DNA from 2 places in the Aeromonas allosaccharophila genome. Region 2 is predicted to be linked to the other one. Evidence: riboswitches for the same ligand, from Rfam matches in the RefSeq annotation. Region 2 holds a riboswitch; the other holds the start of a gene.
What was found. A riboswitch is a leader RNA that binds a small molecule or an ion and turns the genes downstream of it on or off. The one in region 2 is predicted to bind lysine.
Positions count from the first base shown of each region.

Region 1: it holds a riboswitch for lysine, as region 2 does, so the genes downstream of both, I6G90_RS03575 (Na+/H+ antiporter NhaC family protein) here and lysC (lysine-sensitive aspartokinase 3) in region 2, are expected to answer to the same signal.

Region 1 is NZ_CP065745.1:779,543-794,995, reverse strand. Features, by position in the region: gene I6G90_RS03585 (flavohemoglobin expression-modulating QEGLA motif protein) at 1-501, shown strand, start outside; gene I6G90_RS03580 (thymidine kinase) at 580-1,161, opposite strand; gene I6G90_RS03575 (Na+/H+ antiporter NhaC family protein) at 1,253-2,833, opposite strand; lysine riboswitch at 2,922-3,093, opposite strand; gene I6G90_RS03570 (H-NS family histone-like protein) at 3,397-3,801, shown strand; gene I6G90_RS03565 (cob(I)yrinic acid a,c-diamide adenosyltransferase) at 3,873-4,448, opposite strand; gene I6G90_RS03560 (DUF3820 family protein) at 4,445-4,675, opposite strand; gene queE (7-carboxy-7-deazaguanine synthase QueE) at 4,677-5,348, opposite strand; gene queC (7-cyano-7-deazaguanine synthase QueC) at 5,410-6,117, opposite strand; gene I6G90_RS03545 (tRNA-uridine aminocarboxypropyltransferase) at 6,138-6,761, opposite strand; gene rrtA (rhombosortase) at 6,760-7,353, shown strand; gene pyrF (orotidine-5'-phosphate decarboxylase) at 7,328-8,029, opposite strand; gene lapB (lipopolysaccharide assembly protein LapB) at 8,048-9,214, opposite strand; gene I6G90_RS03525 (LapA family protein) at 9,224-9,508, opposite strand; gene ihfB (integration host factor subunit beta) at 9,667-9,951, opposite strand; gene rpsA (30S ribosomal protein S1) at 10,044-11,714, opposite strand; gene cmk ((d)CMP kinase) at 11,809-12,501, opposite strand; gene ribA (GTP cyclohydrolase II) at 12,750-13,343, shown strand; gene I6G90_RS03500 (LysR substrate-binding domain-containing protein) at 13,425-14,381, opposite strand; gene I6G90_RS03495 (LysR family transcriptional regulator) at 14,445-15,320, opposite strand; gene I6G90_RS03490 (MFS transporter) at 15,416-15,453, shown strand, end outside.
Region 2 is NZ_CP065745.1:1,613,549-1,629,001, reverse strand. Features, by position in the region: partial or broken gene cysG (siroheme synthase CysG) at 1-348, opposite strand, end outside; gene asrC (sulfite reductase subunit C) at 545-1,555, opposite strand; gene asrB (anaerobic sulfite reductase subunit AsrB) at 1,567-2,406, opposite strand; gene asrA (anaerobic sulfite reductase subunit AsrA) at 2,408-3,466, opposite strand; gene I6G90_RS07245 (patatin-like phospholipase family protein) at 3,667-4,509, opposite strand; gene I6G90_RS07240 (S66 family peptidase) at 4,779-5,795, shown strand; gene I6G90_RS07235 (LTA synthase family protein) at 5,859-8,114, opposite strand; gene I6G90_RS07230 (protein kinase family protein) at 8,370-9,455, shown strand; gene lysC (lysine-sensitive aspartokinase 3) at 9,538-10,890, opposite strand; lysine riboswitch at 10,981-11,204, opposite strand; gene argA (amino-acid N-acetyltransferase) at 11,312-12,640, opposite strand; gene msrA (peptide-methionine (S)-S-oxide reductase MsrA) at 12,909-13,541, shown strand; gene I6G90_RS07210 (DUF3802 family protein) at 13,804-14,139, opposite strand; gene I6G90_RS07205 (GNAT family N-acetyltransferase) at 14,197-14,673, opposite strand; gene I6G90_RS07200 (MmcQ/YjbR family DNA-binding protein) at 14,670-15,053, opposite strand; gene I6G90_RS07195 (alpha/beta fold hydrolase) at 15,172-15,453, shown strand, end outside.

The DNA of each region.
Region 1 (15,453 bases), 830 kb from region 2:
TCCGATCGGGTAATGGCCATCGACATGGCCGAGCGGGGCGCTGATTTTATCGAGGTGTTTCAGCACTTCGTGCAGCAGGGCACCAGCGAGCACGACGCCTACAAGATCACCCAGCGGGTCTTTCGTGGTGGCATGGTGGGCGGCGGCGCCTGCTTTACCAAGGATCTCTCCTACGTGCGTGGCTATGTGGAGACGGTCAACTTTATCCGCAGTGCCGTGCTGGAAGGGGTACCCGAAATCCTGCCGATGCTGTTTGTCGGCAAGGTGACGCTGGATGATATTCCGGTGCTCTATCAGCACTATCTGGAGGGGCTGATTGCCGCCCCCCGCTACCTGCCGCCGATGTTTCGCGATCTCACCGGCCTCTATGTCTGGTTCGGTTTTGCCTCCGGCATGTCGCTGGTCGATATTGGCCGGGTACAGCACCATTTTCGCCAGCTGTTTCAACGCCTGCCGGTGGCCGATCCCATCATTGCGCCGGTGGATATCGAGATCGACTGAGCCTCAGAGAACCAAGCGGGGAAAGAAAAAGGGCGCCAGATTGGCGCCCTTCTCGACTATACAAATATCGCAGCCGGATTACTTGTAGGCGCGACCTTCCAGATAGTGCTTGCGGCACAGTGACACATAGCGATCGTTGCCACCGATCTCCACCTGTTCGCCATCGCGCATCACCTGACCCGCTTCGTTGACCCGGGAGTTCATGTGGGCCTTGTTGCCGCACCAGCAGATGCTCTTCAACTCTTCAAACTTGTCGGCCAGACAGAGCAGATGGTAGGAACCGGGGAACAGCTCGCCACGAAAATCGGTCTTGAGGCCATAGGCCATCACCGGAATATCCTGCTCATCGACGATGCGGGCCAGCTGGTAGACCTGCTCACGGGTCAGGAACTGGGCCTCGTCCACGATGAAAACATCGATATGTTTCTTCGCATGGCGCTCTTTCACCATTTCAAACAGATCACAGCTGTCGCTGAACACGTCCACCTTCAGCTCAAGGCCAACCCGGGCACTGATCACCCCGACCCCGAAACGGTCATCGATGGCTGGCGTCATCGCCAGAGGATGCATGCCCCGCTCCAGATAGTTGAAGTGCGCCTGAATGAGCTGGGTGGATTTGCCTGAATTCATGGTGGCAAATTTGTAGTGCAGAGAAGCCATGATACTGTTCCGAAACTGAATTTATGGGGCGCATGCTAACCAAAGCCCCCGACAAAACCAAGGGGCCCGCGGGCCCCTTGCTCTATAAATGTTACGCGGTGGCCAGAGCTGGCCGCGCTTTGGCCTTTTTCAGGTGATAGCTGGTAAAAAGCACGAACCAGAGGGCACTGACGCTGAAACCGGCCAGGCTGGAGTGCATCACCCCCATCGCCAGGTAACCGATAGCCGCACCGAAGGCGATGGCCAGTGCATAGGGCAGCTGGGTCATCACGTGATCGATGTGATGGCAGCCGGCGCCGGTGGCAGAGAGGATGCTGGTGCTGGAGATGGGTGAGCTGTGATCCCCGAATACCGAGCCTGCCAGTACCGCGGCCAGCATCGGCAACATCAGGCTGATGTCACTGGCGGCGGCCATGTCACCGGCCAGCGGCAGCATGATACCGAAGGTGCCCCAGCTGGTGCCGGTGGCAAATGCCATGGCACAGGAGAGGATAAAGACCACGGCGGGCAGCACTTCGATCGGCAGGTTGCCGTTAGCCAGCGAAGCCAGGTACTTGCCGGTCTCCACATCGCGTACCACGGCACCGATGGTCCAGGCGAACAGCAGGATATTGATGGCTGGCAGCATGGCCATGACACCTTGCGGAGCCGCCTTGATCCAGTTCTTGGCACCCAGCTTCAGGCGCATGGCCAGACCGATGGAGACCACCAGACTGCACAGGGCACCGTAGACCAGCGAGGAGCCGACGTTGGTGTTTTCGAACGAACCGAGCACGCTAAACGGCAGCCCTTTCTCGCTCAGCACCGCCGCACCGGAATCGATCATGAAATAGATGGTGGCCGCGGTCAGGGTCAGGATCGGCAGCACCATGTCAATCATGCCGCCGTTGCTCTCTTCCGGGCTCTCCATATCCAGACCGATGGGGCGGCCCTTGGACTCATCCCACAGCTTGCCTTCCAGCGCCCACTCTTCGTGTTGACGCATCGGGCCGATATCGAGCTGACAGGCAATCACCACCAGCACCATGATCAGGGTGAAGACGGCGTAGAGGTTCATCGGGATCATCTCGACAAACGCCGCGATGGGGCTCTGTTCGGTCAGACCGTGGGCCGCCATGATGCCGCCAACCAAGGCGATGATATAGGCGCCCCAGGAGGAGATGGGCATCAGCACGCAGACCGGCGCCGCGGTGGAGTCCAGCAGATAGGCCAGTTTGGCGCGGGAGATCTGGAAGCGGTCGGTGACCGGACGGCAGATGGCCCCCACCGACAGGCTGTGGAAGAAGTCATCGATAAAGAAGGCAAACACCATCATGCCGGTCAGCGCTTTGGCGCCCTTGCGGGTCTTGGCACGACGCTCGGCCCACTCGGCAAAGGCACGGGTCGCCCCGGAGACGCTCATCAGACTGATGAGGCCGCCCAGCAGCAGCATAAACAGGATCATGTTGACGTTGTCACGATTGAGCGCGCCATCGACCCAGAAGATCTTGAGCACGGTATTCAACATGTAATGCAGGGAGTCGAGGGGCGAAAACTGATTGAGCAGCAGACTGCCGGTAACGATGCCCACACCAAGGGACAACAGCACGCGGCGGGTCAGGATCGCCAGCGCGACAGCCAACAGAGGGGGAAGTACGGACCAACCGGAGTCGGCGAAATGACTAATGTCCATGATCTCTTTGCACCTAAAGATTACAGGTGGAGATCTACCGAGAGGATCTAAAGAAACAAAACCTATGGGGAGGTCATACTCCTCAGCCCCTTCAGGTAGCGCTCCATAGTGGATGACTATGGCAGTCCTGCACCTATTAGATGCAGAACCAGCAGCCCGGTATGATGGCCTGGCCACTTCGGCGCTGACTCCTTTCCTTGTGCATCACAGGCATCACCCTCCGCACAAATACTCATAGGCAGCGCGCCTCTACTTAAAGGTATTCGCCGAGCATTTTATCGAGATGGCAGCTTATAGCAAGTTTTTTGATTAAATAGTCATGATAAACATATCAACGTCGGAAAATGGTAGTCAAATGATGCAACAACGCCAGCTTTGACGCTATTTTCACCTACTGCGGTTTCATTGGCATCCAATCACCAAGCCCTATCGCTGGGCATATTAAATATCTGCATTGATGATCGCCACGGATATAATATTTAACCCGGCTTGACTTATTTAAATCGCCAAGCAAGAATCAGCTGGAACATAATATTTTTCTCTGACTCGACGTGGTAACTCCTATGAATGAATTTTTAAAGGTACTGCTTAATATCCGCAGTCTGCGTGCGACCTGCCGCGAACTTTCTCTGGAACAACTGGAAGAGGCACTGGAAAAACTCTCTGCTATCGTTGCCGAACGCCAGCAGGATGAAGCTGCCGAGCGTCAGGCCCGTGAAGAGCATCTGCGGAAAATTAACGAATATAGCGAAATGCTGAAAGCCGCCGGTATTGACCCGGCAGAATTGGTAAGCGTTGTCGCCACCACCCCCGGCAAATCAGAAAAAGCCAAACGCGCGCCACGTCCGGCCAAATATCGCTATCAGGATAATGGCGTAGAGAAAACCTGGACCGGCCAGGGCCGTATGCCTTCGGCCATTGCCAGTGCGGTGGCAGCAGGCAAATCACTGGAAGATTTTGCTATCTGACAGCTTTTGTGTTGCGAATAAAAAAACCTCGCCAAGGCGAGGTTTTTTTATTGCCGCTTAAACGTGAAATATCAGATAGCCGATTGCGGGCGATCTGCAGCCTTTACCCACAGCACTTCACGCGCTCCTGCCACGCAGATGAGGTAGCGGGCAACGGTAAAGAACCAGTCACTCATCCGGTTCAGATAGGGCAGCACCTCGGGATTGACCCGCTCTTCCCGGCTCAATGTCAGCAGCAAGCGCTCGCAATGACGCACCAAAGTTCGCACCACATGTGCTTGCGCCGCGGCACGGGAACCACCGGGCAATATAAATTGGCGCAGTGGTGGCAATGGCTCGCTATAACGATCTATCTGCTGTTCAAGGCGAGTTGTCCAGGCAGCATTAACCTGCCAAATCGATTCATTCTGGACGGCGCTGGAGAATGCCAACTCGCCCCCCAGATCAAACAACTCCTGTTGCAACAGCTGTAAATCAGCCAATAAGCCGACCTCTTGCGACGGCACGTCACAAATCAGCAAGCCAATATGGGAGTTGAGCTCATCGATATAACCGTAGGTCTCGACCCGCAAATGATCCTTGGGCAACTGGATACCATCGGCCAGCCGGGTCATGCCCTTGTCGCCCTGCCTCGTATATATTCTCATACCGACATCCTGTTAATAATGGGAATAATCATGGACTCGAGTCCATTGAGTTTGATCTCGTAAGCCAGCGCCAGCGTCTGGCCCAATTTACCCGCAGGAAAACCGCTGCGCGCCATCCACACCAGATAGGGCTCGGGAATATCGATGATACGCCGCCCCTGATATTTACCGTAAGGCATCTTGTTGGTCAGCGTCAGCAACACCTGTTCGTCGGAGAGCCAATCCATATTAATCGATATCCAGATATTTATGAGTCTGGATGGAGAGTCGCCAGTTACGCGCGATACAGGTATCCATCGCCAATTGGGTAGCCCTTGGCTTCTGGCTGATCGGCTGCAAGGCAATGACCACATCCGGGCGCAGGGTCGCGGTAGCCAGCAGCGCATCCAGCTCTTCAATATGGTGCTCGGTCGCCACCGGATGCTTGATCTCGTTGGCCCGCTCCAGCGCCGAGACCAGCACAGGCAGCCCCCCTTTCATGCCGATCTTGGGAGAGACGGTCACCCAGGTCTGCTCATGGGTCTTGATCTCGCTGGTACCACTGGTTTCAATCTGCACCTGATAACCCGCCGCCAGCAGGGCTGACGAGAGTTCGTGCAGCTCGTAGAGGCAGGGTTCACCCCCGGTGATCACCACATGGCGCGCCTGATAACCCAGCTCACTAAAGCTCTTGATAATCTGCGCGGTGCTGAGTGTGCTCCAGCAATCGGATTCGTTGGAGCGATCCAGCACCGCCTCTTTACCCACTTCACGAGCCGGATCAACAACCCAGGTATGACGGGTATCGCACCAGGGGCAGCCCACCGGGCAACCCTGCAGGCGAACAAAGATGGCGGGCAGGCCGGTAAAGATGCCCTCCCCCTGGATGGTCTGGAAAATCTCGTTGATTGGGTAGTGCATCTCGATCACGGCTTGTTGCAAAAGTCGCGGATTATACCCCAAGCCACGGCAAGACGCAGGCTCACTCTGCGCTTTTCTCGCCCAGCCCGGTTTTCTCATACAGCCTGGTCATGATGCCTGCCTTGTCGGCCAGATAGTTGTTCAGGCCACGACTGCGCAGCTCGCAAGCCGGACAAATGCCGCAACCATCACCTGCAATGCCGTTGTAGCAGGTCAGGGTCTGCTGGCGCACCGTGTCGAGGTGACCATAGTGATCCGCCAGTGCCCAGGTCTCGGCCTTGTCGAGCCACATCAAGGGAGTGTCAAAACGAATGTCGCGACCCAGCCCCAGCGACACCGCCTGATTGAGGGCCTTGACGAACTCGTCACGGCAATCGGGATAGCCGGAGAAATCAGTCTCGCAGACACCGGTGATCACCACCTCGGCACCCACCTGATAGGCATAGATGGAGGCCAGGGTCAGAAACAGGATATTGCGGCCTGGCACGAAGGTGTTGGGCAGCCCGTTATCCTGCAGCTCGCAGCTGACCGGAATGTCGTCACGGGTCAGGGCAGAGACCGCCAGCTCATTGAGCAGCGTCACATCCATCACCTTGTGGGCGGCGATCCCCAGCGCACTGCCCAGACGGCGCGCGGTGTCGATCTCTTCCCGATGGCGTTGACCATAGTCAAAGGTGATGGCGTGTACTTCATCATACTGCGCCAATGCCTGTACCAGACAGGTGGTGCTGTCCTGACCGCCACTGAAAACCACGACTGCTTTTTTCATCTTGATAACTCCTTCAAATGTCACGCGCGGCGGCCTTCGGCAAAGTCCTGCCACTGCGTATTCAACCGGTTAAACAGGGTCAGCAAGGGCGCATAGCGCTCCGGCCTCCCCTCCCACCGGGACAAGAGGTGATAGCCCGCCTCTATGGTAGAGAGGGCATCGGGAAAGGGTTTCTTGCGAATGGCATATTGACCGGCAACGGTACCAATGCCGATGCGGGGCAAGCGAGCCAGTGCCGGATTGCTCTGCAACATGCGATAGGCTTTGCGCCAGGTGCCGTCGAGCAAGATAAAGGCGATGGACGTTTCGCCAGAGGGTTCACTCTCCCGCTGTTGGCGAAGATCGGTCAGCGAAATGGCATCCTCATCCGGCCAGAGTAGATAGCAGCGACGGGAAGGATCGGCGAGCAGCCCGCTCAGCCACACATCGCGGGAAAAGTCCTCCCCCACATGGATCTCGCACTGTTGCAAAGAGGCCGCCAGCAGCGCCGCAGTGCCCTTGGGATGTGCTACCTCGTTGGGGTGCTGCAAGATGTAGAGGGGCGTGTGATTGTCAACCGGCACAATATAATCGCACAGGCAGGCTTTGAGGGCTCGGGTGCAACGTGTACAGTATCGACTGTTCTTGTCGTTGGACTGTTTCATGTTGTCAGACAAATCTGGATTGCTCTGGGTTATCACGCTCTCTCTCACCAGCTTGCTACTCTTCTTTACCGTTCCCAATCTTCAGCTCTCCTTCGATCGACCCTTGATCGCAGGTGGCGAAGGGTGGCGGATCATAACAGGCAATCTGGCTCATACCAATCTGTGGCACCTGCTGCTCAATCTAAGCGGCCTCGCCATTCTCTATAGCCTGTTTCGCGACTACCTGGGTCAGGCCCGCCTGCCGCTGCTGATGTTGCTGCTCTGGCTGGCGGTGGGCTTGGGGATCTGGTGGTGGTGCCCGCAGACCCAGTGGTACATGGGGCTATCCGGCTCGCTGCATGGCCTGTTTGTCTGGGGGGCGATGCAGGATATCCGCCACGGACGCCGCACATCGGGCTGGCTGCTGCTGGCAGGAATGGGGCTCAAACTGGCGATGGACTTCTACAACGCAGGAGAGAGCCCGATCTCCACCCTGATCAATGCCAGGGTACACATCGGCTCTCATCTTATCGGGGCCGGTGCAGGCCTGTTGCTCGGCCTGCACCGTGTATCACTGAGTGAGCCGGTTACGCACCAGCCAGCTCGGCATTGATACTGGCCAGCATGGCGGCCGGATCGGCAGCCTGGGTAATGGGGCGACCGATAACCAGATAATCGGAACCGGCCTCGACCGCCGCTTTGGGGGTCATCACCCGGCGCTGATCGCCCGCCGCAGAACCGGTCGGGCGAATACCCGGGGTCACCAGCTTGAAATTGGCGCCCAGCAAGGCTTTCAGCTCATGAGCCTCGTTGGCAGAGCAGACCACCCCATCCAGACCGGAGGTCTTGGTCAGGGTAGCCAGCCGGATCACCTGCTCGGCCGGGCTCACATCCAGACCGAGGGGGATCATATCGGACTGCTCCATGCTGGTCAGCACGGTCACACCAATCAGCAGCGGCGCCTTGTCGCCATATTGCAGTAGCGCCTCTTTGGCGGCACGCATCATCCGCTCACCACCACTGGCATGCACGTTGACCATCCAGACACCGAGTTCGGCACTGGCTGCCACGGCTTTGGCAACGGTATTGGGAATATCGTGAAACTTCAGATCCAGAAAGACATCGAATCCCTTGGCCACCAGCTGGCGTACAAACTGCGGGCCAAACAGGGTAAACATCTCCTTGCCTACCTTGAGACGGCACTGGGCCGGAGAGATACGTTCAACGAACGCTAAGGCATCTGCCTCGTGCTGATAATCCAGCGCTACCAGTACTTTGGGATCTTGCATCTCACATCCTATTGCTTGTTATTCACCGTCCAGACCACGGATCGGCTTGATGGAACCCCACTGGCGGCAAGACGGGCACTGCCAGAACAGCGAGTGAGTGGCAAAGCCGCACTGCCGACACTTGTGGGTTGACTTGATTTTGATCTGCTCGCCGACCAGCTGTTGCAGCAGTTCGAGGCTCTCCTTGGCAGGCCCCTCCTCCGCACTGGCCAGCTGAAAACCCACCAGCTGGTAAAAGCCTTTCATCGACGGGTGACGACGCAGCTGACGCAGCACCAGTGAACGGGCCTGACTCAGGCCATCACGCTCTTCCACCAGCTTGGCAAGGGCCAGGGTCACGCTGACGCCGGCGTGATCTTCCACCGCCTTTTCAAGCAGCGGGATCAAGGCAGTCGTGCGGCCCAACTGCTGATAACACTCGAGCAATTTGGGCATTGCCTCGGATGCAAAGTCGATATCCTGCTCGAACACCCGCAGCAACTCCTTGCTGGCCTGCTCATACTCCCCCTCTGCCATGGCAAGCTCAGCGAGGCGCAAACTGGCCCGGGCACATGCCGGATTGATGGTGAGCGCCCGTTTGAGCTTGGCCAGCCCCTCCCCTTTATTGCCGTCACGCAGCGCAATCTCGGCTTGTTCGCAATAGAAGTGAGAAATGGGGTCGGCCAGCTTCTTGCCCTGATATTTTTGCAGACGCACCGCCACATCGATGGCCTTGTCCCAATCCCGCAACTGCTGATGGATGATCAACAGCTGTGCCAGCGCCGTCTCTTCATAATCACTGTCGTCACACAGCTCATTCCAGAGCGCTTCAGCACGGTCTAGCAAACCGGCAGCCAGAAAGTCGCGAGCCAGCTCCTGCAAGGCCAGCTGGCGCTGCTCCCTAGTCAGTTGGCGGGTCACCAGATTCTGGTGGATCTTGATGGCACGATCGACCTCCCCGCGCTGGCGAAACAGGTTGCCGAGGGAGAGGTGTGTTTCGATGGTTTCACTGTCCACCTCAAGCAGCTGGATAAAGAGATCCACCGCCTTGTCAGATTCATCGGACAGCAAATAGTTGAGGCCCGCCACATACTGGCGGGAAAACTGGTTACTCTGTTTCTGGGTGTCCTGGCGAACACTCCTGCGCCCCATGTACCAGCCATAACCGGCGGCGATGGGCAACAGCAGGAAAAGCAGTTCAAGCATTGAGGAACATTATTCCTTACCCGGTGACCGGGCCAGCTCCAACTCGCGGGATTGACGACGCATGGTGCGGTTGAGGGTGCGGTTTTGCATTTTCAGGCGCAGGAACAGCAGGCCGAATACCAGCCAGCCCAGCAAAAAACCGCCAGCGAAGAAGAAACCCAACAACATGGCAAGCGAGAACTCGCCCTGAGCAATCAGGTAATTGAACTGAACCAGCTGGCCGTTTTGTGAGCCCAGCGCCAGGGTCAGAACAAACACCAGCACCAGCGGAATGAGGGCCAAAATACGCTTCATAAGAGCTCCCTGTCAGTATCTAATGAGAGGCTGATTATCCTTAAAATCGCAGGCAGACTCTAGAGTGAATGGGAAAAGAGTTTAAGAAACAAGACGATTGGCACAGGAATCGGCGCCAAAAACAAAAAAGGCATACCCGAGGTATGCCCATTTCTGCATTATTCAATGATGTTGACGCGCTCGCGCAACTCTTTGCCAGGTTTGAAGTGCGGGACATATTTCCCGGTCAGTTCAACCTTGTCCCCGGTCTTGGGGTTGCGTCCCACACGGGGCGCACGATAGTGCAGTGAAAAACTGCCAAATCCGCGGATTTCAATCCGGTCGCCGTTTTGCAAGGTCGACGCCATCTGTTCAAGGATCTCCTTGATGGCGGCTTCGACATCCTTGGCCGGCATATGCATGCGGCTGGATGCCAGTTGTTCGATGAGATCTGATTTGGTCATAACGTTAAATCTCCTTCCCCGATCACATGCAATATTAATTTTGCCAGGATAAAAAAGGGCGGCGCAATGCCGCCCTTTTCTTGCATCAAGGATTACTCACCCTTGGCGGCTTTGAACGCTTCCATCATAGCATTGCTGAACACAACTTCTTCTTGTTGGTTCAGGCTATCGATAGCAACACGCTCATCAGCCTCGTCCTTAGCACGGACAGACAGGCTTACGGTGCGGTTCTTACGATCAACGCCCATGAATTTAGCTTCTACTTCGTCACCAACAGACAACACCAGAGTGGCGTCTTCTACGCGGTCACGAGCAGCGTCGGAGGCACGCAGGTAGCCTTCTACGCCGTCAGCCAGTTCGATAACGGCACCTTTGGCATCAACCTCGGTAACCTTACCCTTCACGATAGCACCTTTCTTGTTGTCAGCCAGGTACTTGTTGAACGGGTCTTCTTCGATCTGCTTGACACCCAGGGAGATGCGCTCACGCTCCGGATCTACTTGCAGAACAACGGCTTCGATCTCGTCGCCTTTCTTGAATTCACGCACGGCTTCTTCGCCCTGGTTGTTCCAGGAGATGTCAGACAGGTGAACCAGACCGTCGATGCCGCCATCCAGACCGATGAAGATACCGAAGTCAGTGATGGACTTGATCTTGCCGGAAACACGGTCGCCTTTGGCGTGAGTTTCGGCAAACAGCTGCCACGGGTTGGATTTGCACTGCTTCAGACCCAGGGAGATACGACGACGCTCTTCGTCGATGTCCAGAACCATCACGTCAACCACGTCGCCAACGTTAACAACTTTGGACGGGTGGATGTTCTTGTTGGTCCAATCCATCTCGGATACGTGTACCAGGCCTTCAACGCCTTCTTCGATTTCAACGAAGCAGCCGTAGTCGGTCAGGTTGGTCACGCGGCCAGACAGACGGGTGGTCTCCGGGTAACGCTTGGCGATAGCAACCCAAGGATCTTCGCCCAGCTGCTTCAGACCCAGGGATACACGGGTACGCTCGCGGTCGAACTTCAGAACCTTGACAGCGATCTCGTCGCCAACGTTGACGATTTCGGAAGGATGCTTAACGCGCTTCCACGCCATGTCGGTGATGTGCAGCAGGCCGTCAACACCGCCCAGATCTACGAATGCACCGTAGTCGGTCAGGTTCTTGACGATACCCTTAACTTCTTGACCTTCTTGCAGGTTAGCCAGCAGGCTTTCACGCTCGGAGGTGTTCTCGGTCTCGATCACGGCACGACGGGAAACAACAACGTTGTTGCGCTTCTGGTCCAGCTTGATGACTTTGAACTCGAGTTCTTTGTTTTCCAGGTGAGCGGTGTCACGGATCGGACGCACGTCAACCAGAGAACCCGGCAGGAAGGCACGGATGCCGTTCAGTTCAACGGTGAAACCACCCTTGACCTTGCCGTTGATGATACCGATAACGGTAGCTTGCTCTTCGTATGCCTTCTCAAGCTGCAGCCAGGCTTCGTGGCGCTTGGCTTTTTCGCGGGACAGCTTGGTTTCGCCGAAACCATCTTCGATAGAGTCCAGAGCCACATCAACGGTATCGCCGACGTTGATTTCCAGCTCGCCCATGGCGTTCTTGAATTCTTCAGCCGGAATAGCGGACTCGGATTTCAGACCGGCGTCAACCAGTACGAAACCGTTCTCGATAGCAACGACAGTACCCTTGACGATGGAACCTTGACGGGTTTCAACGGCGTTCAGGGACTCTTCAAAGAGTTGAGCAAAAGATTCGATCATTGTTTATGTCACAAATGAAACATCCACTTGCAATCCGGCGCAAGCGGGGCTGTTTTAAATAATCTGCGCCATCCTTGGTGCAGACGACCGGGTGTCAGCTTGCGCTGGCATCACCAAGTTGTTGCTCTGCATAGGCGAGCACCGTTGCCAGCACGTCATCTATGGTCATGGCGGTAGAGTCTACCACCAGAGCATCTTCTGCCGGTTTCAGGGGCGCAGTAGCGCGATTTCTGTCGCGATCGTCACGTTCCCGGATCTCGGTTAAAAGACGCTCAAAGTTAACATCAAAGCCCTTATCTTGCAACTGCTTATAGCGGCGCTGAGCCCGTTCTTCGGCGCTGGCGTCGAGGAAAATTTTCACCTCGGCCTCGGGGAAAACCACTGTGCCCATGTCGCGGCCATCGGCGATCAGACCCGGAGCCTGACGAAATGCCCGTTGACGGCGCAGCAAGGCTTCACGCACCCGGGGGAAGGCGGCGATTTTACTGGCGGCATTGCCCACCTCTTCGGTGCGGATGGTTCGTGAGACATCTTCCCCTTCCAGGATCACCTTGACCAGATCCCCTTCAACCTGAAATTGCACATCCAGATTGGCGGCCAGCGGTACTAATGAGGCTTCACTGTCCAGCGCTACATCGTGATGCAGAGCGGCCAGGGACAACACCCGATAGATGGCGCCCGAGTCCAGCAAGTGCCAACCCAGCTTCTCGGCGAGCAGCTGGCACAAGGTGCCTTTTCCTGCGCCACTGGGGCCATCAATTGTCATCACGGGGGCCATCTGAGGCATAACTTCTCTCCTGCACTGTGTTGCTCCCATCCCGAGGGGGTGGGTTAATGGGCGCCGATTATACCCGAATGTGGTGAGCCTGGCAGTCATCAATCCGCACAAAGGACCAAAACCCCGGCGGGCAGCGGTGCTTGTCTCTTACCTGGACATTTCATTAAGCAATGCAGGGACTTGTTCTTATGGTCGTTGCCGACAAGGCGCGCTAAACTGGCCCCCTTTTTTGAGCCGTTAGCAGTAAGGAGCAACCTATGAGCAGCGTTACCCTCGTGGCCAAATCAAAATTGCCAACCCCCTGGGGCACCTTCACGCTGGTAGGTTTTCAGGAAACCGGCACAGGCAAGGATCACGCAGCACTGGTGATGGGCGACATTACCGGTGAAGAGCCTGTACTGGGCCGGATCCACTCAGAGTGCCTGACCGGCGACGCCCTGTTCAGCCTGCGTTGTGACTGCGGTTTCCAGTTGCAGGCCGCCATGGAAAATATCGCCAAGGCGGGTCGTGGCGTGTTGTTGTATGTGCGTCAAGAGGGCCGTGGCATCGGCTTGCTCAACAAGATCCGTGCCTATCACCTGCAGGATCAGGGTGCCGATACCGTTGAGGCCAACGTGGCCCTGGGTTTCGCCGCCGATATGCGCGATTACACCATCTGCGCCGACATGCTCAAGCAGCTTGAGGTCAAGTCACTCAAACTGATGACCAACAACCCGCGCAAGATGAAGGCGATGGAATCCTTCGGCATTCCGGTGGCCGAACGGGTACCGTTGCAGGAAGGGCGCAATCCCCACAACGAGTTCTATCTGTCTACCAAGGCCAACAAGCTGGATCACATGCTGAAGAAGTGAGCCTGCATTGACGAATGCCAGATAGTCAAACGCCTCCAATTCGGAGGCGTTTTTCTTGTGACAGTCGCACATAGCCCAAGGCTATCGCACTGGCACGGTCAGATTGACCAGCAGTGCATCAAGCTCTTCGCCAGTGCGGGCAGCGCAGCATTGATCGACCTGCTCCCGGGTCAATTGCGGCGCGAGACGTGCAATCAGGTCATACAGATAGCCGCACAAAAACGCCCCCCTGCGCAGACCGATAGCAGCCACACCACCAGGTAGCCAGGGCACCTGTTTGAGCAGCAGATCACCATCGCGCTGGGGCTCCCAGGCAAAGGTGGCCATCACCCCGATGCCCATCCCTTGTCTGACATAGGTCTTGAGCACATCGCTGTCGCTCGCACAACAGGCGATCCGGCTCTCGGCATGAGCGCAATCGCTGCCATGAGTGGCAGAAAGCGGCCTTCCGTCGGTCACCAGCGCAAACTCGACCAGCTCGGCCGGGGTCAGCGATGTCGCTTTGGCCAACGGATGATCCTTTGGCAGCACCAAGCCCCGTTGCCACTGAAAACAGGGGAGCATCAGCAGATCGCTCCCCTCCTCCAGATCATCGGCAAGCAGCAGATCGGCAGCGCCATCATGCACGGCTGCTCGGCACTGCGCCGCACTCCCCTGCATCACCGTAACGGCAACTTTGGGAAAGCGGGCCATGAAGCCCTTGAGGATGGCGGGCAGAATATAGCGGGCCTGCAGATGAGTGGCCGCAATGGTAAGAGTTCCCTGCTCAGGATGCACATGCTGCCTGGCCATCACCTTGATGGTAGCGACCTTGTCCAGCACCTCGGCGGCCACTTTGATCACATCCAGACCGATAGGGGTGATCTGGGTCAGGTGTTTGCCGCTGCGCTCGAAGATCTGGATCCCCAGCTCATCCTCCAGCATCCGCACCTGTTTGCTGATCCCGGGCTGGGAGGTAAAGAGGCTCTCGGCGGTGGCCGACAGATTCAGCCTGTGGTTCGCCACCTCGACGATATAGCGCAATTGCTGCAGTTTCATGGTGTAGCCCTCAAGCGAACCCACCATTAATAGTAACAAACTTTCAGCAAGGGCCCGCCGCCATCAGGCCGGGCGCTCCTTGAGCAGGAAATCGCGCAAAGCACGGTTGGCCATGGAGAGCGGATCGCCACGCCGCCACGCCACACAGAGATCGAGATAGATGGGCGGGTCGAAGGGCACACCACTCAGATCCGGTTCCTCTTCCAGCACCATCCGCAAGAAGGTGGTCACCGCAAAGCCTTGCCGCACCACGGCCTTGAGCAGAGGGATGAGGTTGCTCTCGAAGGCGATATCGGGTTCGACGCCCAGGCTCTGGGCCAGCGCCTCCATATGCTCGCGGTGGTAGAAACCGCGGCGAAACAGCGCCAACTCCTGAGCAAAAAACTGCGAGAGGGTCACGGCCGGTTCGCCGCGCAGGGGGTGATCGTCCCCCACCACCATCAACATCTCTTCGCTTAGCAGATGTGCCCCCTCGATGGCGGGCGGCAGATCACTGGTGATGAGAATGGCCAGATCGAGGGAGCCATCCACCATCCGGCTGAGCAACTCGCGGGTACCTGCCTCTTCGACCCGGATCTTGAGCCCGGGATAGCGATGCTTGAAGGCCATCAGACGAGGGGGAAAATAGTAGGAGCCCATCATATAGGGGATCCCGATCCGCACCTCCCCCCGCTCCAACCCCTTCAGTTCGGCCATCTCGGCCTCGGCCTGATGCATTTGCAACAGCAGGCGCTCGGCATGGCGACAGAGCACCTCCCCCTCCGGGGTGAGCCGTACCGCCCGGTCCTGCCGATCAAACAGCCGCAACTCGAGCTGCTGCTCCAGTTTGGCGATGGCCATGCTGATGGCAGGTTGTGCCACATGCAGGCTGTTGGCAGCCTTGGTAAACGAACCGGCATCCCTGACCGCCAGCAGATAGGTGAGCTGTTTCAGATCCATGTATCAATTCGTCTTATGAGATAGATAACTTAAATATATTATATTTATAACCGCAAGGACTCTACCCTGACCAAAAGCTGTCAGGACAATACGCAATGATTGAAGTCGGAAGTCGCGAGTGGATACGTGCAAC
Region 2 (15,453 bases):
GATGGCGGGCATCATGGCGCTGCAGTGGGCCGGAGAGTCCACCACATTGCAGAAAATCTGGCGCAGGCTCGCCTCGCGAAAGACCTGATGGTTGACCTCTGGATTGTCAGTGGCGGCGATCACCAGCCACTTGCCATCGAGCAGTTCGGGGTGAAAATCGGCGGCGCAGACGGTCAGGCGCCCCTGCTCGGCCCAGCTCATCAGCTGGGGTTCCAGGTGCGGGGCATTGATGGTGATCTTCGCCTTGGCATTGAGCAGCAGACGCGCCTTGCGCACCGCCACCTCACCGCCGCCGACGATCAGTACCGGCTTGTTTTGAAGCTGACAGAAGAGAGGGAGAAAGTCCATAACAGGCTCCGGATGCTGGCCCGCTCGCAATACCGCGCCGGGCGAGATAGCAGGGCGCGCCGTGACGCACCCCGGATGGTCGGGGGAACGGTCCCCCGACGGGAATAAAAAAGGGGAAGGGTGATCGACGCCCGGGCCAACGACAGATCCCCACCGGTGTCGGCCACTTGATCACGCTTCCCCAAACGAGGTTTTTCTATTGCACCGCTTTGACGTGCATGTTGGCGACGTACTGATCTTCGGCCCAGAAGATGCGGTCAGCGACCATGGCTTCCGGGTTGAGGGTGACGCCGCGCAGCACCCGCTCCTTGAACTTGTGATAACCGGCCCTGTCGATAAGGTGACCCATGTGCAGGTAGATGGGCTTGCCATCCAGCATCTCGGCCTCGAACTCGAACAGGTTCTTGATCACCGCATGCAGCACCTCTTCGGTGACCCAGTTGAGGAACAGCTTGCCGGTACGAGGGGTCTTCTTGCTGGTGCGTCCCCCCAGCTTGACCATGTAGAGCTGCTTGGGATCCCGCTGCCAGGCCATGGTCGGGCAGGCCAGTACGCACTCGCCACAGCCGATGCACTTGCTCTCCTCCTTGACCGCCTTGCCATGCTTGATGGCGAGGCAATCCACCGCGTGGTGGCTGCACGCCTTGACGCAGGCGCCGCAGCCGATGCAGCGCTCGGCATTGAAGTGGATTTTGGCGATGCCGAGGATGCCGAAGTCGGCCATGTTGGCCTTGGCGCAGTCGTTGGGACAGCCGGCGATCACCATCTTGAGGTGATAGGGGTTGGGGTAGAGGTGTTTCTCCATCCGCTGGGCCAGCCCGGTGCAGTCGATATTGCCCTTCTGGCAGATGGTATTGCCCTGACAGGCGACGATGTTGCGCCCGCCGATGGTCTGGTAACCGGCTTGGGTGTCTTCTACCTCGATGCCGCAGGTCTCCACCTCGATCTCCTTGATAAAGGGTTCGAGGGCGGCGTTGACCTTGTCCATGTCCTGATACTTGATGCCGGGCATCGCCAGCTTCTGGCGGGTGGTGAGGTGGATCAGGCCGTTGCCGTACTGTTCGGCGATCTGCTGGGCCACCGCCAGCAGGTGGGCGGGCATGATCCCGCCGGGAATGCGTACGCTGATCATCGCTTCGCCGCGCACCTTGGAGAGGCGGTATTCGTTCTTGGCGCGGGCCTTGATGATGTCGATATCGAGACTCATGGTGTTCTCCCTCAGTCGATCAGATGCTGGGCCTGGTCAAAACGAAAGACCGGTCCATCCACGCAGATATAGGTGTCGCCCATCCGGCAGTGGCCGCATTTGCCCACGGCGCAGGCCATGCGGCGTTCGTAGTCGACCCAGATGCGATCCTTGGGGATGCCCCGCTCGAGGAAGGCGAGCACCACGAAGCGGATCATGATGGGGGGGCCGACCACGATCACCTGGATATCCTCCTTGTCAGCGAGATCCAGCTGGTCGATGTAGTCGGTGACCCGGCCGATGCGAAACTGCTCGCTCTCCTTGCCCTCGTCCAGGGTGACGATGAGGTTCTGCTGCTCGGCCCAGAGCGGCATCTCGTGGCGATAGAGCACCGCCTGCTCGTTCTTGAAGCCGAGGATCATGTCGAGGGATTTCACCTCTTCCGGATGTTTGCTGAAGCGGCGCAGCAGCCCCTTGACCGGGGCGACGCCGGTGCCGCCCGCCACCACGATGAGGTGCTGGTTGCGGTAGGTCTCCAGCGGATAGCCGTTGCCGTGGACGCCGCGCATCCACACCTTGTCGCCCACATCGAGGGCAAACAGCGCATCGGTCACCTTGCCGACCTTGCGGATCAACAGGTCCACATAGCCATCGCCATAGTCGGAGACCGAGATAGGCGCTTCGCCGACGGTGGGCAGGGAGATCTCCACAAACTGGCCGTAGTGGACATCAAAGTCGCGGGAGACCCGAAAGTTCCACTCAAGCTCGGTGTGACGCTCGATGGCCAGAATGGTGTAGGCCTTGGGCAGCAGGCGGTTTTCGACCACGTCCTGCTGCGGTTCTGCTGTTGCGGTTTGCTGGCACTGGCACATATCAGTTCGCCCCCTGCGCGTTGTCGGCTGCGATGGTCTGTTCGACCACATCGGTCATCTTGTTGATGATGTTGCTAAAGGAGATGTAGTGAGGGCAGCGATCGTCGCAGCGGCCACAGCCGACGCACATGTGCTCCTCCCCCTGACGTGCCTTGTAGTCGTTGACCTTGTGCAGGGCGCGATAACGCAGGCGCTCGCCATGTTTGGCGCGAAAACCGTGGCCACCGGCCATGTCGCTGAAGCCATCCACCATGCAGCTGGCCCACTGGCGACGGCGCTCACCCTGCTTGGGGTTTTCTGCATAGGTGAGGTCGTGCACGCTGTAGCAGCTGCAGGTCGGGCAGGAGGTGGTGCAGCGACCGCAGCCGATGCAGCGGCTGTCATACTCGGCCCAGACCGGATGAGCGGTGAGGATCTGGCGGATCCGCTGGGGGTCGTCACAGATGCTGTCCGGAGTGCGTACCTTGACCGGGTTGCTCTGGACAAATTCCGGGGTGAAGTCGTCGGATTCACCGAGTTCGGCAAAGTAGCCGAGCAGCTCGGGATCCTTCACCTCGATGCGGGCCCCCTCATCGCTCAGACGAATGGCGGCGGCGTAGTCCTGGGTCTCGTTGCTGCCCATGGAGACGCAGAAGCAGTTCTCGAAGCTCTCACGGCACTCCAGCAGCACCAGCTTGAGCTTGCTGCGCAGCCGGGCGTAGTAGACGTCGCTGTTCTGGCCATTTTTCAGGTAGACCTGATCCAGCCTGCGCAGAGCGTGGATATCACAGCTGCGCAAGAACAGCAGGGTGGGCTTGGCCTCCACCTTTGATTCGCGCAGCTCCAGATTGTCGAAGTGGAACAAGGTCTGGGTGATGGGGAGCACCACCTCTTTCGGGGAGAAGTGGGACTTCTCCTGCCACACCAGATCGGCCGGATGGCGGATGCTGTGGTAGGTGACGTTGTCGGTGTCGGAGAAGCGGCCGCCCCGATATTCGGCCGCGGGCGCCATGATCCGGTAATCGGGCAGCAGCCGCTCGAACAGCTGCGCCAGCGCGGGATGGGTGAGAAGAAACGACATAAATAAACACCTTGTATGAGGGTGAGATGCCCTGGCATAGGGATGAGGAGCGGGCCGGTCAGGATGTCTGGCATCGGTTCTGGCCGCGCTTGCCTCGCCACGGTCTGTTTTTATGACTCATGTTGCTCAACTGACCCGATGGTTATTGTGTTGGCGGCGCGTGCGTCGCGGCAGGTCGGGTCATGCCTGTAAAACCCTTATCAATTGAGCAGGGCGGCCTGATAGCCTGCGCACTTGCCCATCACGTATCCCATCTCCAGCTTGTTGATATCGCGGGTAAAACGGGAGACGGGGAAGTAGTTGGCCGGGGCGATCACCTCGATCTGGCAGTCCTCCGGCGGATTGGCGATAAAATCGAGCGCCTCGTTATAGCTTCGATCCCGCTGCTCCAGGGCATGGGCCAGCGCGGGGCGGGTCTTGAGCAGGGTGCGGATCATCCAGGGGAACGGCATCGGTTTGAGCCGGTAGCCAAGCGGCTCGGAGAGGATCACCGTCATATGACGGGCACCGCGGCGGTAGGCCTCGATCACCGGGATGGAGTCGGCCACCCCCCCATCTGTCATCGGTACCCCGTGTACCTCCGGGTATTCGTGGGAGGCGAGGGGAATGGCGCAGCTGGCGGGCAGCACCTCGTTCATGTTCTCCGGCTTGACCCGGATGTACTCCGCCTTGCCGGTCAGGGTATTGGTCACCACCGCATAGAAGGGGATGCCGGTCTCGCGATAGCGATGGATATCGAGGGGGTATTTGCGGCAGCTGGTGTTCCACAGCCAGTGGATATCCACCAGATTGCCCCCCTTGGCAAAGCGCAGGGGATCCATAAACTGCTGGCTGCACGCCAGTTCGGTCAGGATGTCGTGGCTGCGGCCATGCTGACTGGCGAGGTAAGCCAAGAGGTTGGTGGCTCCAGCCGAGACGCCGATAGCGAAGTCAAAGGGGCGATAGTCATGCTCGATAAACGCATCCAGGACGCCGCTGGCAAAGATGCCGCGCATGGCACCGCCTTCTACAACCAATGCGCTGGGGGATGCGGTTCTATTCATGACAAGCACCTCATTGATAAGTGAGAGATAAAAGATAAGTGGGGGAGAAACGTCCGGGCTGTCAGACCGACCGCTTTGATAGCCAACCGGTGTTGGCCATCGCAATGAGGTCATTCTAGGAAGGGGATAGCGTTTAGAATATCTGTTAATAATGAATCAAGTGTTTGGTATTTCTAAACTCTAACGATAAAACCCGTTGTGATCAAAGGGGTTATGTAAGAGTCTCAAAGATTCTGTAATGGCTGGATGTTGGCAAGGATGCGCGTGTCATGACGTTATTGGTTCCCCCGCTGCTCAAACGTGGCGATACCATCGCTTTTTTCTCCCCCTCCAGCGCGGCGACCGCCTGGGCCCCCAACCGTTTTGCCCGCGCCAGGGCGTTTCTTGAGGGGAAGGGCTTCCGGCTCAAGGCGGGCAGCCTGACCGGCCAGCAGGATCACTGGCGATCCGGCTCCATCGCCGCGCGGGCCGAAGAGCTCAACGCCCTTATTCGCGACCCGCAAGTGCGCTGCATCATGTCGGTGATTGGCGGCAGCAACTCCAACTCCCTGCTGCCCTACCTCGATTTCGAGGCGCTCAAGCGCGATCCCAAGATCATCGTCGGCTACTCAGACGTGACGGCGCTGCTGCTCGGCATCCATGCCCAAACTGGCCTGGTTACTTTTTATGGCCCGGCGCTGGTGGCCTCCTTTGGCGAGTTGCCGCCGCTGGTGGACGAGACGCTGGCCAGTTTTTTACAGATTGCATTGGCCGATGAAGCTGGCGTCCCCTGCACGTTGCCCACCCCCGCGCAGTGGAGCGATGAACGGCTGGACTGGGAGAACCAGACCCGGGCCAAGCAGTGCCAGCCCAATCGGCTGATCTCGGTGGGCTCAGGTCGGGTTGAGGGACGGCTGATCGGCGGCAACCTCAACACCATGGCGGGGAGCTGGGGCTCCCCCTATATGCCGGCCATCGAGCACGGCGACATTTTGCTGCTCGAGGACAGCCTGAAATCAGCCGAGACGCTGGAGCGCTCCTTTGCCCACCTTAAGCTGTGCGGGGTGTTTGATCGGATCGGCGCGCTTATCCTCGGCAAGCACGAGCAGTTCAACAATCAGGGCAGTGGCAAGCGCCCCCTCGATATCCTGCTGGAGGTGGTGGGGGAACCGACTTTCCCCATTCTGGCGGAGTTTGATTGCGCCCATACCCACCCCATGCTGACGTTGCCGCTGGGTATCGAGGTGGCGCTCGATCTCGACCGCCAGCAGCTCACCTTGCTGCAGCCCTGGTGGCGAGCAGAATGAGTGCGAAATGAATGTCAAAAACAAGGCCGCTGATGCGGCCTTGTCTGTTTTTGTGGGGCGGGATCAGGGCAGGGCATCGGGCCGGAAGCTGGCGCGGATCTGCGGCACCAGGCTTGAGGGGTCGAATCCCTTCTCTTCCCCCAGCACCGGATGGAGTAGGGGCTTGTCCTCGATGGGGGTGATATCCCCCGCCAGCAGCTGACGAGTGGCCTGACCCATCTGGTAGAGCTGGCGCACCGGAGCAAACTGGGTCGCCAGATTGAGGGGGTCATCGGCGCGGGCAAAGGCCATCATGGGGATCTGGTAGGTGGCATCGCGCGCCGGTTTGTCACCGTGAATGCCCTTGCCGGCGGACATCAAAAACGGCTGGTGATCGCCAAAGGCCACCACCAGATAGCGCTTGCCCGACTGGTCGAGGGTCTTGAGCAGCCGCTCCAGCGAGGCCATGGCATCCACCACCCCGGTGTAGTAGGTGTTGAGCAGCTGGGTGTCACTCTCGCTCTGGTTCGGGCAGGCTCCGCTGCGCTCCTGCCCCTGATAGCGGGGGCCATCGAACGGGCCGTGCCCCTGCATGGTGACCGCGTAGGCAAACAGCGGCTGGCTATCCTGCTCGCTGCGCTTGAGCATATGGTCGATCAGCGCATCGTCGGAGATATAAAGCCCCTTGTGCTCGAGGGTGGTGAAGCGGGTATCGAACCAGCGCTCCTCATAGCCGAGCGCCGGGATCGCCTTGGCGCGGCCCCAGAATTTTTCCACATAGGGGTGGGCGAACAGCGTCTTATAGCCGCTCTGTCTGGCGCTCTGGGCCAGCCCCGGCACCTGCTCCGAGAGGTAGTAGTAGGGCACCACCCCCTGCTTGAGCAAGCCCACCGGCAGGCCGGTGTTCATCTCGAACTCCGCCAGCACCGTCATGCCGCCAGTGGTGGGGGAGTGGATGGTCTTGTGCCACTGCTGCACGCTGGCAGGCAGGGAGAGGGTGGGGGCCGGGGCGCAGATCCGCCCCTGCCAGTCGAGCATCAGCGACTCATATTGCAGCACGATCACCAGATCCCAGCGCGGCGCAATGCCCTGGGGCGGATGGCTCAACTGCGGAGTCAGCTCGTTGATCTGCAAGGGGTAGCGAAACACGCTGCCGCTTTGCAGCATCTCGTCCACCAGATTGAACAGATAGAGGCCGGGGCCGGAGCGGATGATGTCCCTGTGGTAGTTGACCGCGCGGTCCACGTAACGAATGTTGGCCCCCAGCAGCTTGTTGCCGGTCTGGGTGGCAAACACGCACAGCGCAAAGAAGGCGACGGTAGCGGCGGCGGTGCGCAGCACCCAGCGTGACAGGGCGAAGCGCCAGCAGAGAAACAGTGCCAGCAAGAGGGTGAAAATAGGCAGGATGGGATGTTGATCGAGCAGGATCCGCAGCAGCGCCAGCAGGTTGCCAAAATCATCCCCCCCGAGCGGCACGCCGTAGATGGCGATCTTCATAAAGTTGGCGAGCAGACCTATGCCCGAAAGCGCGGTAAAGACCAGCCCCATATAGAGGTTGAAGCCCGCCAGTGCGCAGAGGCTCCAACCCAGCACCATGCTGCCCCAGGCGAGATAGTAGTGCTCCGGCCGAAAGCCTGACCAGAGCAGAAACTCCCCCAGTTTGAACACCACGAAGCCGTGCAGCAGCACGAAGGTGAGGTTGCCCAAAAGCAGGCTGCCGATGATCCGCCAGCGCAGGCTGCGGCGCAGCTTTGGCAACACGGTTTTGAGCACGGCAGCGCTCAGGGCCAGCACCAGAGTCAGGCTCACCACCAGATAGGTGAGGTTGAAGCCCTGCTCCGGCAGGGTTTGCAGGATCTGGCTGAAATCACCGCTCTCGGGGCGATCCTTGAGTAGCAGACCGATGCGCAGCTGATAGCGGCTGGCCAGCGCGTCGTCCGGGGCGCGCAGGGTGCTGTTGAGATCCAGCGAGCAGCGGTTATTGCGGCACACCTGACGTTTATCCACCGCCTGACTCAGCTCGTCGATCCGCTCTCCCTTGTCGTTGAGCAGCTCCACCCGTACCTTGTCCCCCGCTTGCAGTGGCCCTCGCAACTGCCACTGGCTGCGCACCACCAGATAGAGGCCGCGGCTGTCGCTTTTATAGAGCAGGGCGTGGCGGGTGAGGGTGGCCAGCGGATTGTCGGCGGGGCCCAGCACCAGCGGCTGGGCACGGCCCAGCCAGCTGCCGGGATTGATCAGCGGCAATAACAGCGTCAGCAGCAGCAATCCGCCCAGCAGGGCCAGCAGCAGAGAGGGCAGACTCAGGACGCGGTGGCGGCCTGAGGAGGGGCGATTCATATAAGCTCATCCTTTGAGCGAGTGAGGGAGAGATCGTTCATCCGCATAGAGTTTGACCCGATGGTGCGGGCCTTGTTCCGGGTTGTCAATTTAATGACCACTCAATGAATATTTGGTTACAGTTCAACCTTGCAAATTGTGATCCCGATCGAGGGGTTGCACGGAATATGTGATGAAAGCGTCATCATGGGGTTTTGCCGCTGGCCTGGGAGAAAGGCGCTGTTTAGTCTCTCAATAGCGACAGGAGGTACATGTATGAATCCTAAGGTGATGGCGCGCCAGGCCAGATTGCTGCGCATGCTGGAGAGCAAGGAAGAGATCCGGATCGGGCGCGAGCGTGACTGCCCGTTGCCGCTGGCACAGCTGGTCAAACTGAAGGATACCCATCCGGCGGTGATCAAGGTCTATCGTCACGGTCTCACTGCTGAGGTGTTTCACCTCAAGGTGGAGGGGCACCACTGGTGTCTCAAGCGGCGGCGTCAGGATTCGCTGGTGGCCAACCTCGATGGCAAGACCGCCTTTCTGACCGAACTGGAGCGGCGGCGCGAAATCGAGGCGCTGCGCGAGCTGCATCCCACCATCCTCTCCCATGTGGTCTGCACCAGCTTCGGCTCGGCGCGGGCCGGAGTGCTGGTCTCCCCCTGGCTGCGGGGCGTGCCGGTGCATCAGCTCAACGAACGCAATCTGGCCCAGATGCTGGAGGTGCAGGGGGAGCTGGCCCGCTGGGGCTGGTTTGACTGGGATCCGAGCCCGGGCAACCTGCTCGACGACGGTGAGCAGATCAGCGTGTTCGACTTTGGCTATATGTGGACCTTCGATCCCCGCTTTGAATACAACTCCAACGGTCTGGTCGATCCGCAGTTCCATGTACCGGAGCGGTTGGAGACCCGCACTCTCTCCGGGCTCTGGCTCGATGAGGCCGATCCCCTGCAGCAATTTCGCTACTGGCGCGAGCTCTGCCTCAAGTGGGTGAAACGGGAGATCCATCACCTGATCCGTGAAGGGGCCAGTGCGCCAGTGCTGGCCCGCCTGCACGCCCTGCAAGGGGAGTGGAGCGCCGCACTGGCGAGCGACGAGGCGCTGGTCGCCAACTGGTGGCGGGACATGTATCGCAGCCACCGGCTCGATGTGGCCGATGATCTGAGCGGCCAGAGCTGCGGCCCGCTGACCCTGCGTCGGCTCGACTGGCTGATGCAGGCGGTGACGGAGCATTATCCGCTACTGGTGGACAATCTCTCCTCTCAGGAGACGGAGCTTGGCCAGACCGGACTGCTGGCCCGCTTGCAGCAGCTGCGCCGCGAAGCCGTGGCCTGCCAGTTGCCCGCCACCAGCTTTGCCTGAGCCAATACGTCAGTGATACACAAATAAACAGGGCGCCTTGTCGGCGCCCTGTTGCATGGTAGGAAACGCATCGCGGTGAGGGTCAGTCCAGCAACTCCTGATGGAGGCGATTGACGATATTGCCCGCCTCGCTCTCCTTGACCAGGAAGCAGAGGTTATGGGCGCTGGCGCCGTAGCAGATCATCCGGATGTTGTGCTCGCGCAGGGCGTCAAAGACCTGACTGCCCACCCCGTTCACTTCGCTCATCCGGTTGCCGATCAGTGCCACCAGTGCCAGACCGGTTTCCACCTCCACCTTGCAGAGTTGCCCCAGCTCGGCCAGTACCTTGTCGCTCAGGATCGGCTCGCCGTTGCTCTGGCTGCCGGTGTGATCCAGCGTCAATGACACGCTCACCTCCGAGGTGGTGATGAGATCCACCGAGATGCGGTGACGGGCCAGAATGCCGAACACTTCCGCCAGAAAGCCGTAGGCGTGGAACATGTTGAGGCTGTGCAGGGTCACCAGCACCTGCTGGCGGCGCAGGGCGACGGCGCGAAACAGCGGGCTTGAATCTGTGCTGGCGCGGATCCAGGTACCACCGGCGGCAGGATCCCTGGCGGAGCCGACAAACACCGGAATATTCTGGCGCACCGCCGGTTGCAGGGTGGCGGGGTGCAGCACCTTGGCGCCGAAGGTGGCCATCTCCGCCGCTTCGACAAAGCTGATTTCGGGGATGGGGCGGGCGCGGGTGACGAGACGCGGATCCGTGGTGTAGATGCCGGGCACATCGGTCCAGATCTCGATACTGGCGGCATCGAGCGCTTCGGCGAGCAGGGCCGCGCTGTAGTCAGAGCCGCCGCGACCCAGCGTGGTGGTGCGACCATCGCCATCGGCACCGATAAAGCCCTGGGTGATGATGAGGCTGTCACCCAGCTGCGGGCCGAGCGTCTGCTGGCAGAGAGTGCGGGTGGTAGCCAGATCGACGGTGGCCTTGCCAAAGCGGCTGTCGGTGCGCATCAGCTGGCGCACATCCTGCCAGTGGGCCTTGACGCCGCGCTGACGCAGCAGTTCGGTAAAGAGGCGGGTAGACATCAGCTCGCCGCAGGCGATGAGGCGATCGGCCAGCTCCGCATCGGTATGCTGGTGGGCTTGCTGGGCCATGAGGCGGATTTCGTCCAGCTGACCATGAATGAGGGCGCTCACATCACCGGGGTTGCCGAGATCGGCCAGAATGGCTTGCTGGATCCCGGCCAGTTTGGCCAGCTGCTCGTCGCGGCCCGCTTCGTCCAGCTCACCTTGTGCCAGGGCGACCAGCAGGTTGGTGACACCGGCGCTGGCGCTCAGTACCACCACCCGGGTGGCGGGATTGGCCAGCACGATATCGGCGCAGTGATTCATGGCCGCGGCGTTGGCGACACTGGTTCCGCCAAACTTGGCGACATTGATCGGGCTCATTGCTTACTCCTGTCTTAATTTAAGATTCCGGTTCCATCGGGCAAAAAAGAGAGGAGGAGGCTGAAAATGGCAGGAATGAACGAAGCTATCCCGGCCAGAAGCACTCCACCTGCAGAGCCCATCCCGTACCGCCCCTGATAGGGCGCGGTGGGGGATGATCACTACCGATGACAACCCGGGGGATTCAGCCCCCGCAGCCGACGTTGAGGTCACCAGTCTCCTCACACGTCTCGGCGCTGCTCCCCCTGACCCAAGTTCACCGGACGCTGGCGTCCTCCCTTGGGCTGCCTGGGCAGCGCTCCTCTTCTGGCTCCACCAGGGCGGTGGAGTGCATTTAGAAATACCCTGCGTTGGATTGCACTGTCAATCGAGTTTGTGAAAAAGTTCAAATTGTCGGCTAACTCAACGCAGAATCAATGGGTTAGGCAATGGTTTTTGACAAAACCTTGGAACGGCGCTGCCAGTTGTAGAGACGCTGGCGCGCCACCGGCAGATCTTCCACTTCCAGCGGATCGAAGCCCCGCTCCCGGAACCAGTGGATGGAGCGGGTGGTGAGCACGAACAGGCGACGGATGCCGAGCCGCTTGGCCCGCTCGGCCACCTTGGCCACCAGCTGATCTCCCCGGTTGGAGTTGCGGTAGTCGGGGTGGATGGCGACGCAGGCCATCTCCGCCATCGCCTCTTCCATAAAGCAGTAGAGGGCCGCGCAGCCGATGATCAGGCCGTCGCGATCTATGATGGTGAACTTGTCGATCTCCATCTCCAGCTGCTCGCGGGAGCGGCGCACCAGAATGCCTTCCTCCTCCAGCGGGCGAATGAGATCCAGAATGCCACCGATATCCTCGATGGTGGCGGCGCGAGCCTGCTCGGCACTTTCCCGCACAATCTGGGTGCCGAGGCCGTCGCGACTGAACAGCTCTTGCAGCATGGCGCCATCATCCTGATAGCTCACCAGATGGGAGCGAGGCACGCCGCCGCGGCAAGAGGCAATGGCCGCACGCAAGTAGCGGGCGGTGCCGGACATCTCTTCACCCGCTTGCTCCAGCTCCACCAGCAGCTCTTCGGCCTGCTCGGGGAAGAGCTCGGAGATGGCTTCGCCGCGTCTGTCCATCACCCCCTGGGTGCTGCTAAAGCAGATCAGTTTGTCTGCCTTGAGATCGACCGCCACCCGGCGGGCCACCTCTTCGGAGCTGAGGTTAAAGCTCTCGCCGGTGACCGAGCAGCCGATGGGGGAGATGAGCACCAGACTCTTCTGATCGAGTTGGCGGGTGATCCCCTCGACGTCGATGCGGCGCACCCGGCCGCTGTGGCAAAAGTCGATGCCATCATCCACACCAAGCGGTTGGGCAGTGACGAAGTTGCCGCTCACCACGCTGATCCGCGCCCCCTGCATCGGGGTATTGGCGAGCCCCATGGAGAGCTGGGCGGTGATGTCGTATTGCAGGCCGCCACACACCTGTTTGATGATGGTGAAACTCTCGTCATCGGTGACCCGGATCCGTTTGTGGTACTGGGCCTCGATACCGGCGCGGGCCAGCGCCTCATCGTTTTGCGGACGTGAACCAAACACCAGCACCAGGCGTATGCCCAGTGTCTGCAGCAGGGCGATATCGCTGACGATATTGGCGAAGTTGGGGTGGCAGATGGCTTCTCCCCCCATCATCAGCACAAACGTGGCACCCCGATGCACATTGACATAGGGGGTGGATTGCCGAAAGGCATTGACCAGACTGGGTTCGCGTTCACGCACTTGATATTTCTTCCATAAAAAAACAGCGATTGGCTCAATATATGAAAATTAATTCACAAATCAAGACTAAATATTGATTTTGGCCGTTTCTGGTCTACGAGGAGCGGCTTGGCCGTGCGGATTGGGAACCGGTGGCAGGAAGCGCAGATAGCCGTCGGAGCGAGCGGGGAGGGGCACGCCGGTTGATCCGGCGCGATAAACTGCTATCTTCGATGCTCCTTTTCGTCAGCTGTGTGATTTCACAGGGTTTTATACAAGGACAGAATTCATGGAACAGATTATTTCACCGGCAGATGCCCTGCCGGGACGACGCGAAGCGATGGTGATTGGTCAGCAGCATGCGGTGAACGGCAACCCGACCCAGGGCCCCTGGCCGGAAGGGATGGCGGTGGCCTGGTTTGGCATGGGCTGTTTCTGGGGCGTGGAGCGCCTGTTCTGGCAGCAGCCGGGAGTCTACTCCACCGCGGCCGGTTATCAGGGTGGCGTCACCCAGAATCCCACCTACAAAGAGGTGTGCAGCGGGCTGACCGGCCATGCCGAGACGGTGCAGGTGGTGTTTGATCCGGCTGTGATCAGCTACGGCGATCTGCTCAGACTGTTCTGGGAGCAGCACGATCCGGCGCAGGGGATGCGGCAGGGGGGCGATGTGGGCACCCAGTACCGCTCGGTGATCTTCTATGGCGACGAGAGCCAGCAGATCATTGCCCAGCAGAGCATGGCGGCCTATCAGCAGGCGATGGCGGCGAGCGGCGACAGCCGTGCCATCACCACCCGCATTCTGCCGCTGGCACCCTTCTATTACGCCGAGGATTACCACCAGCAATATCTGGAGAAAAATCCGGATGGCTACTGCGGATTGGGTGGCATTGGAGTCTGTTTGCCGCCGAATCTGAACCGCTGAACAGGTTTGTAGGGACTTTCTTAAAAAAAGTGAAAATAAATGAGGTCTGGCGGGAACTTATTGCTACCTGACAGGACTAACTAGGTAGCGTCCAGGGATCGGATGCAAAGTCCAGACACATTTCTTGCCTTGAAAACCACCTGATGAATGAACGCTTGGGTGGATTGAAAATGATAGCAAGCAGGGCTGCCCACCAAGGCGGCCCTTTTCCTGTCTGCGTGTTTTGAAAACCTTGCGTTGGGCGGGAGAACCAAGCGGCAGATCAGCCGATCGCGCTGTCAAACAGGTTCTTGATCAGGTCAATAAACTCGATGAGGAAGGCTTTTTGTTCCGGGGTCGGGGCGCGCAGCCAGACGGCGGAGAGCACCTCTTCAAGATCGGCGACCACGGCGTCGGCCTCCTGCATAATGGCAAAACGCACCTTGGGATCGAGCTGGGGATTTTGCTCGCAAATAGCCATCAGGTTGCTGGCAACACGGCCACTGACCAGATCTTCGATGGTCTCTTCCCCGTTGCTCTGCTGTTGGGATTCAAACAATCCCAAACTCTCCACCAGATACTCGATCAGCGAGATATAGCCTTCACTTTCTACCACCATGGTTGCTGCCTCAATACAGTAACAATACGAAAATTAAGCGTATTTTAGTGGCTTGCCCTAGCTTGGCAAGCAGCAGTGCAGGCGATGGCGCGTAAAACTGACTCCGCCCCGCTCTACGCACTCCAGCCCGGTCAACGTAAAGCCATGTCGTAAAAATAGCTCATAACTGAAGGCGCTGGCCTCGGTGGTGATGTGCTTCAGACCGAGCGCCCGAGCCCCCGCCAGCGCCGTGGTGAGCAGCAGATTGCCCAATCCCTGGCGCTGATGGTCGGCGCTCACATAGAGCAGACTGAGGTGTCCATCGGGGCTCAGGGTGACAAAACCGAGGGGCACATTTGCCAGCTCCGCCACCCAGCCGTGGTGCTCGCGCAACTGACTGACAAAGCCCGGATGGCGCGCGCCGAGGGCCCACTGCTCCACCTGCTCGGCGCTGTAGTGCTCGGGGCCGCTGCGTCGCACCGCCTGCTCAAACAGGCTCACGAGGGCGGGGATATGTGCCTCGCTAAGGGGGACAATACGTAATTCCGGGGTCATAAGGTCTGGTCGTCAGTGGGGTGGAGGGGGCGTGGCGCCTGTGGTCGTTTGGCTTTGGGCAGACCCGCGACAACCCGTTCATAGGAGTGATGCACCCAGCCTTGCCACAGCTCGTCCGGCAGCGCATCGGTTAACGTCACCGTGTTCCAGTGCTGCTTGTTCATATGCCAGCCCGGTTTGACCTCGGGGTGGATCTCGCGCAGCAGCAACGCCAGCTCGGGCTCGCATTTGAGGTTGATGGTGAGCGGGTCGGCCTGCCAATCCACCAGCGCGAACATCTTGCCCGCGATGCGGTAGACCAGGATCTCCGGGCCAAACGGGGTATCTTCGGTGGCGCCCGGCAGGGTCAGCAGAAAGTGGCGCAAACGGGTCAAATCCATGGAGAGTTCTCGCGCAAGGGGTGATCCGGGTCATGTCAGGCGCATATCTATCGGCGGGTCTGTTCTGTTAATATGCGCGCAGCCGAGTATACCCCCCATCACCAAGGGAGCCTATTGGATGTTGTATCACAAGACCTTTGAGCTGGGTCCCGAGCGGGATTGGGTGGTGTTTGTCCACGGCGCCGGTGGCAGCTCCTCCATCTGGTTCAAGCAGCTGCGCGCCTATCGTGAACACTTCAATGTGCTGCTGCTGGACTTGCGCGGCCACGGCCAGTCCCACCAGCTGCAACAGGTGGTCAAGGGCCACTACAGCTTTCGGGAAGTGACCGAAGATATCGTTCGGCTGCTCGATCATCTCAATATCCGCCGCGCCCACTTTGTCGGCATCTCCCTTGGCACC